Regions from separate parts of the Marinomonas sp. IMCC 4694 genome, predicted to be linked through region 1. Evidence: riboswitches for the same ligand, from Rfam matches in the RefSeq annotation. Region 1 holds a riboswitch; the other holds the start of a gene.
The links. Region 1 has a riboswitch for cobalamin ahead of FXV75_RS07655 (TonB-dependent receptor domain-containing protein). Riboswitches for the same ligand answer to the same signal wherever they lie in the genome.
Positions count from the first base shown of each region.

Region 2: another riboswitch for cobalamin. It lies ahead of FXV75_RS05290 (energy-coupling factor ABC transporter permease); the one in region 1 lies ahead of FXV75_RS07655 (TonB-dependent receptor domain-containing protein).

Region 1 covers NZ_VSRV01000001.1:1,668,446-1,671,852, forward strand. The annotation lists gene FXV75_RS07650 (IS110 family transposase) at 93-1,130, shown strand; cobalamin riboswitch at 1,453-1,649, shown strand; gene FXV75_RS07655 (TonB-dependent receptor domain-containing protein) at 1,755-3,407, shown strand, end outside.
Region 2 covers NZ_VSRV01000001.1:1,142,015-1,145,421, reverse strand. The annotation lists gene FXV75_RS05295 (LysR family transcriptional regulator) at 1-523, shown strand, start outside; gene FXV75_RS05290 (energy-coupling factor ABC transporter permease) at 596-1,267, opposite strand; cobalamin riboswitch at 1,347-1,558, opposite strand; gene yegD (molecular chaperone) at 1,762-3,126, opposite strand; gene FXV75_RS05280 (NnrU family protein) at 3,216-3,407, opposite strand, start outside.

The sequences.
Region 1 (3,407 bases):
ATGGTCCACCCCGCCCCATATCGGCTTCAAATGAGCCATGATGAAGTGAGTTGTGTGAACAATGTCATTCATCAAAAGAAACGGAGCGAACCATGAACGAGCATAGCAAAAAAGGCCAGGTATGTACTCTCGGAGTTGATTTGAGCAAAACCAGCTTTCAATTGCACGGCGTAGATAACCATGGGAAGGTGGTTTTCAGAAAAAAGCTCAGCCGTAGCAAGCTGTTACCCTGCATCGCTAATCTTCCACCTTGTGTCATTGGCATTGAAGCCTGTGGCGGTGCGCATTATTGGTGCCGTCAATTTACGGCCTTGGGGCATTCGGTTCGTATTATTGCCCCTCAATTTGTTAAACCCTATGTCAAATCAAACAAGAATGATGCCGCAGATGCAGAGGCAATTTGTGAAGCGATCCAGCGCCCGAGTATGCGCTTTGTGCCTACGAAAAGTATTGAGCAACAGGACATCCAGAGCATTCACCGTGTGCGTAGCCAAGCGGTTGCCCGAAGAACGGCGCAAGCCAATCAGATCAGGGGGCTACTGATAGAATACGGCATTATCATTCCCAAGGGGATTTCTTATGTTCGAAAACACATCCCCCTTATTCTCGAAGAGAGAGACAATGGATTAAGTGATGTATTTCGGGCCTTGCTCAGCACGCTCTACGATGAGATGGTTCATTTAGATGATCGGATTGAGGCACTTGAGTTACAACTGGCAACCATCGCCAAAAACCATGACGATTGCCAACGTTTGCTCACCATTCCGGGCGTCGGCCTGTTGAGCGCCACCGCACTGATCGCGGCGATTAGTGATGTGACCGTGTTCAAAAACGGCCGTGAGCTGGCCGCTTGGCTTGGGCTGGTGCCTAGACAACATTCCACCGGAGGAAAACCCACCTTGCTCGGCATCAGTAAGCGAGGGGATACCTATCTAAGAACCTTGATGATCCATGGTGGCAGGACGGTTGTCAGGGTGGCCGACAAACATGATGATCGCCGTAATCGTTGGGTGAAGGAGCTTGATAACCGCCGTGGTAAGAATATTTCAGCCGTTGCGGTCGCCAATAAAAATGCGCGTATTGCTTGGGCGGTCTTGAGTAAAAAGGAATCTTATCAGGCAGCAGCCTGATCCCGACCGAGTTGGTCATGAGATGCAAAGAAAAGTTAAACAGAAAAGCGGTTAACAAGGTAGATCAGCAACGAGTTGCGTGGATAAAGTACAAGTGATGGCATAAAAGGTAAGACCTGCGTTCCTAAAACCTGCTAGGGTCTAGGGCTCATAGAGGCCGATCATCTGATGAGGTAGGAGCGAGCGAATTCCATCAGGGCCAGAGGTTACAAAAACCTCAGTTAAAGGCCGGATATATGGAAGCAATATCTTTCTGTCATACCAGTAACTTTATCTTGCATCGCGGGATGGACCATATATGACCCAGATGGCACCTTATGTTAGAGTACGCATCGTTACAGGTTGTTGACCTAAGTTGTCAGCAATAATAGGGAAGTCAGTGCAATTCTGACGCTGCCCCCGCAACGGTAAAAAAGTCAAACTTTGCCAATCAGCCACTGTGGTAAACCATGGGAAGGCGGTAAAGCCTGCATTCGCAACTTTTGAGTCCGGAGACCTGCCTGTAGCTGGGGGTTCCGCGTAAGCTGGAGCCAAATGTCACCACTGTGCGGGCGTGCTCAGTGCAACAGTAGATCTTATTTTATGAAAACTCCATTTCCTTCTCCTTCGTTCACGAGAACCCTCGTGGCGCTTAGTATCGTGTCTGTTCCTTCACTTCATGCGAATAATTCACCAACAACATCGTTCACTTTATCTCCTCTAGTGGTAACGGCGACGACAACCGAACAAAATCAAGCTGACTCATTAGTTTCGGTAACTGTGATTGACAGGGATGCGGTGAACAAACAGCAGCCTCAGGAACTCAGTGAGTTATTGGCGAGTCAGCCAGGTATTGATATCGTCACGAATGGGGGGTATGGCAAAAGCACAAGCATTTATACCCGAGGGTCGAGCAGTACAGGCACAAAGCTGTTAATTGATGGTGTGCCAATCCAATCGCATTCAACGGGGTCTTCTTCATGGCAATACCTGCCCATGTTCCAAGTTGAGCGCATTGAAATTGTACGTGGACCTAAGTCTTCTTTGTATGGCTCAAGTGCGGCAGGGGGCGTTGTGCAAGTGTTTTTCCCTGAAGCGAGTCAAGAAACGCAAGCGAATGTATCTCTAGGCGGCGGGTCTTTTAATACCCAACAGGCGAGTGCCAGCGTTTCTGGATTATCAGGAGACGCAAGCTATCTTCTTTCAGTGGGTACGTTCGAAACTGATGGGACAGTAGTCAAAGAGCATGCGGGTGATATGGGATATTCAAATGACAATATCTTTACCCGCCTTGGTTATGAATTTGATTCGGGTGCCTATGCGAAGGTTTTTATTATGCGTGCAGAAGGTCAGTCGGACTACACTACCTCTACTGGTAGTTTGCGCAGCAATGACTTTGTGAATCAGGCTATTGCATTAACGAGTGGTGTCGATTTGACAGAGGACTGGCAGTCTGAAATTCAATTGCGAGAATCCCGTGATGATTCTGATGTTCTGAATGACAAAGGAGTCAAGACGAACAGTTATTTTTATAGCCGCTCGCGAGGTGTACGTTGGAGTAATACCTTATCACAAAGTAATCATAAGCTGGTTTTTGGAGCTGAGCACATTCAAGATGACTTTGAGGGCTCTTACACTAAAGAACGAACCAGTAAGGGGGTATTCGCTCAGTCACTGTCTCAGTTTGGGCAAGCCAGTGCTCAGTTGAATATACGTGCTGATCGATACGACGAGTATGATACACAAACTACTGGCGGCGTTGCTTTGGGTTATCAGATTGACGATGTTTACTCAGTCAGAGCAAGCTGGCGTACTTCTTTTACTGCCCCAACATTTAACTCAATGAATGCGGAAAATTGGGGTTATACGTTAACGAATGAAATTCGTCCGGAGACTTCAGAATCATTTGAAGTTGGCTTACGTGGTGACTATCAAAATAGCTATTGGGATGTGGCGGTTTTTCAAGCCGATTATCATGATTTAATTACATGGAATTACCCTACGGTTGGTAATATTGAATCGGCACGAGTTCGAGGGTTAGAGCTTTCAACCGGTCTGCAAATCGAGTATTGGTCATTTGCTTTAGCGGCTACCATTATGGATACAGAAAATTTAAGTGCTGGTGCTGAAAAAGGAAATCGATTAGCGCGCCGTGCCAATAAAAGTGCTCGAATTGATGTAGATCGACATTTTGCTAATAGCACTCTTGGCTTCACTGTAGCGAGTTATGGTGAGCGTTATGATGATGCCAAAAACTCAGCGCTATTAGCGGGGTACGGGGTGTTGAATCTGCGAGCT
Region 2 (3,407 bases), 530 kb from region 1:
AGTCATTGAAGGTGGCACTTGGCAGCTTCAGCAAATGCTCGAAAAAGGCGAGCTGGATTTGAGCGTGATCGTGGCCGAAACATTGCCAGACAGCTTAGACACTCGAGCGCTACTCAGGGAAGAAATGCTGGTCACCATTGCAACAGACCACCCTTTTAGCCAACTGGACAAGATCTCGCCAGAAGCGTTTTTTGACGAAGAATTAGTGATGTTTAAAGAAGGATTCTTTCATCGGCGCATCGTCGATAAATTGGCAAAAGCGTGTCAACGAACGCCTAAAATTGGCTTCGAAACCAATTTGATTCCGCTGATTAAGTCCATTACTCAACAAGGCTTTGGCGTGTCTACTTTGCTGGCCATGGTCATTGAAGACGACGACCAACTGATCACTCGCTCGTTTGACCCGCCCATTTGGCTCGATCTCAACATCGCTTGGCGTAAAAATAGTTACCTATCTAAAGCCAACCGCGCTTTTCTCGATTTTGTGATTGAACACAGTCAAAGCGAACGTCAGCGTGTTTAGAAAACAAAAAATACCCAAGTAGCGCAGCGACTGCTTGGGTATCTTACCGTTTGGAATGCTAAAACCCGTTGATCAGTGAAACAAGCGCGCTTCAATCAATGTAGATTTTTTGAAACGTTGGAGGTTTTTTGCACTCGCTAGTACCGCAAGGTCTAACAAGGGCTCAAGCAAAACCACGCTCAGGTACGCCATACCAAAGGTCGCCACTGACGCTAGATTCTCAGCACCAAAACCTTGTCCATAAAATGCCCAAAACGCTACCCAAGCTACGATGCCGCCTTGGTAAGTCAAAGACAATTTGAATGCTTGTTGGTAGCTAATATCCACGTAAGCAGTATTGGCCGCAATCGTGCGACGCGCAACCACAGACATAGCAAACAATGGCAACAACAATGTGGTCACATTCATACCGTATTGAGGCAGGTCAAACTGCGCCAACAGAACGCCTTGAGTGAGTAATCCCAAAATAAGCCCAATGGACGCCGCCGCTGGACCAAAGATCAGAAACAAAGTTGAACCCAAAATAAGATGCACTTCGGAGACACCCACCGTTTGATGGGGCAATATTTCAAAAAAAGCAAACACAAGCAGCGTCGTGAATACACTGCGCCCCACCAAGGACATAAATCCGTCTTTTTTGATCATGTCGATGGACGCTTTCGCAGAAAAGCCAAACGCCGCTAACGCCGTAGCGTAACTTAAAACAATTTTAGCGCCGTCTACAACGCCTGGTTCAATATGCACAATGTGCCTCCAAAATAAATGTCATACACACCCGTATGATTCAAATTCAACGACTTTTAATACAACACACGTTGCTCATAAAAAGCCCAACAATAAAGGCCGGTCTCCGGACTCATCAGCGTAGGGGAATACTGTGTTTTTGCGATTCTCATTCCTTCCCATAATCAAACAGTGGCAATAAGAAAAAACACATCGCTGATCTACCGTTGCGGGGGCAGCACAGGCTTTGTTCAAACTCGCACCTGTTTCCCGTTTCACTCGTATTTGAGCACCTTTACAAGAATCGATAAGCACACTAAATAGCGTGCTATCGCAGGCTGGAAGCCTAAAGTTTTATGAGAGGTTAAGCAACCAATCAAGAGCAAATAGTCATGCCAGCAAGAATACTTTTCATGCTCATCAGAACGCGACTCATCCACAGCCCACTTAATGCATGGTATTTTCTGACTATAATCTAAAAAAACACACAAAAACATTCTAAACAACCAAGCATATTACTTAAAAAGACGTTCAGACCAGACAGTTAAGCCCGCGGCAACGCTACCAAAGTGGTCCCCGTCTAGTACGGGGATATCGCCAATTCGCTGCTGAATCGCCGCACGAATAACAGGCGATTTTGCTGAACCACCGGTCATGTATATCACATCCGGCTTTTCACCAGCTTGCTCTATCGCAGCCGACATCAAGCTCAACATTTTTTCCAGCGGCGACGCAATAGAAGCCGCTAATCTGTCACGAGTGATGTCCGCACTCAGTCCCGCTTCAATGTAATTTAACAAGACGTTATGCTCGTGGGTGTCAGACAAGGCGATTTTGGCTTCCTCTGCACTTCGCACAATGTGGTAATTGTGCTTTTCTTCACGCATACGCATAAAGCGTTCGATCAGCTTGGGTTGCGCCGCGTCTTGACGCATCTGAGTAATCTGATGCTTTGTTTCCATACTGTTAAACGTCGCAATCGCCGACACATCATTGGTCGTGATCGCGTTCCAATACATCTGCGTTGGCATGGGCAAACCGGTTTTTAACAAAGAATCCATACCAAACAACGGCATGAGATGTTTACCGGCAATTTGTATGTCTAAATCGTTCCCGCCGACACGCTCACCGGTATGAGCCAAAAAGTCACCGCGGCGATCGTCTTTTTTGACGTAATCTGGCCCCATTCGTACCATGGCGCAGTCGGTGGTGCCGCCACCGATGTCGACCACTAACACGGTTTTGTTGTCGGTCATTTTGACCTCAAAATCCAACCCCGCCGCGATCGGCTCATACAGAAATTCGATTTCTTTGAATCCCGCCCGTTTGCCCGCGGTGGTGAGTATTTCTAAGGCCTGTCGATTACTCGCTTCGGCGTCTAAGCCTTGAAAGTTCACCGGACGACCGATCACAGTGTGGGTGATCTCAGCGCCTAGGCTTTTTTCCGCACGTTGTTTGATGTTTTGCATCATCAAGGTCACGATATCTTCGAAAAAATAGATGTGCTCCGCACGCAGGCCGGTGCCACCCAAGAACGACTTGGGGGATTTCACAAAGTAGCCTTCTTCCGGCCATTGGAAATATTCTTCAAACGCCGCACGACCAAAAAACACCGTTTGATCGTCGTCGGCGATGTCTTCTTCATAACGTGCACGCTTCGCTCTAGTCAGCGCGTTTTGTCGTAACTGAGCAAAGTCATGGCGCGCAGTCATCCCTTGCATGCCACGCCCGACCGCTTCTGTAATTAGGTCTCGGTCTAACGCATAAAGCGTAGAGGGTAAAAAAGAATGATTGCCTTCCAATGCCACCAAACGCACCGCTGAGTCTTGCACAATACCCAGGGCGCAGTTCGATGTGCCGTAATCAAATCCACAAATCATCTATGTCTTACCTAAAATTACCAATAAAATGGCCGCGCAAGATAGCAGAAAACGCGGGCATTATCACTTTGAATATCACATACATAGCGTTATACAAATGGCGCTACGCCAATAAGAGCAAGGTGCAAATGAAAGGCAATCATGATCCAAGACACCATCGCGAACACCAACGAGACAATATTAGGTCGAAGACTCGATTTATCGGACGTTTTGTACACCACACCCGCTTTGCGGTCTCGACGGCGATACACAGCAAAGCCCACAATCGCCCATACCAAAAA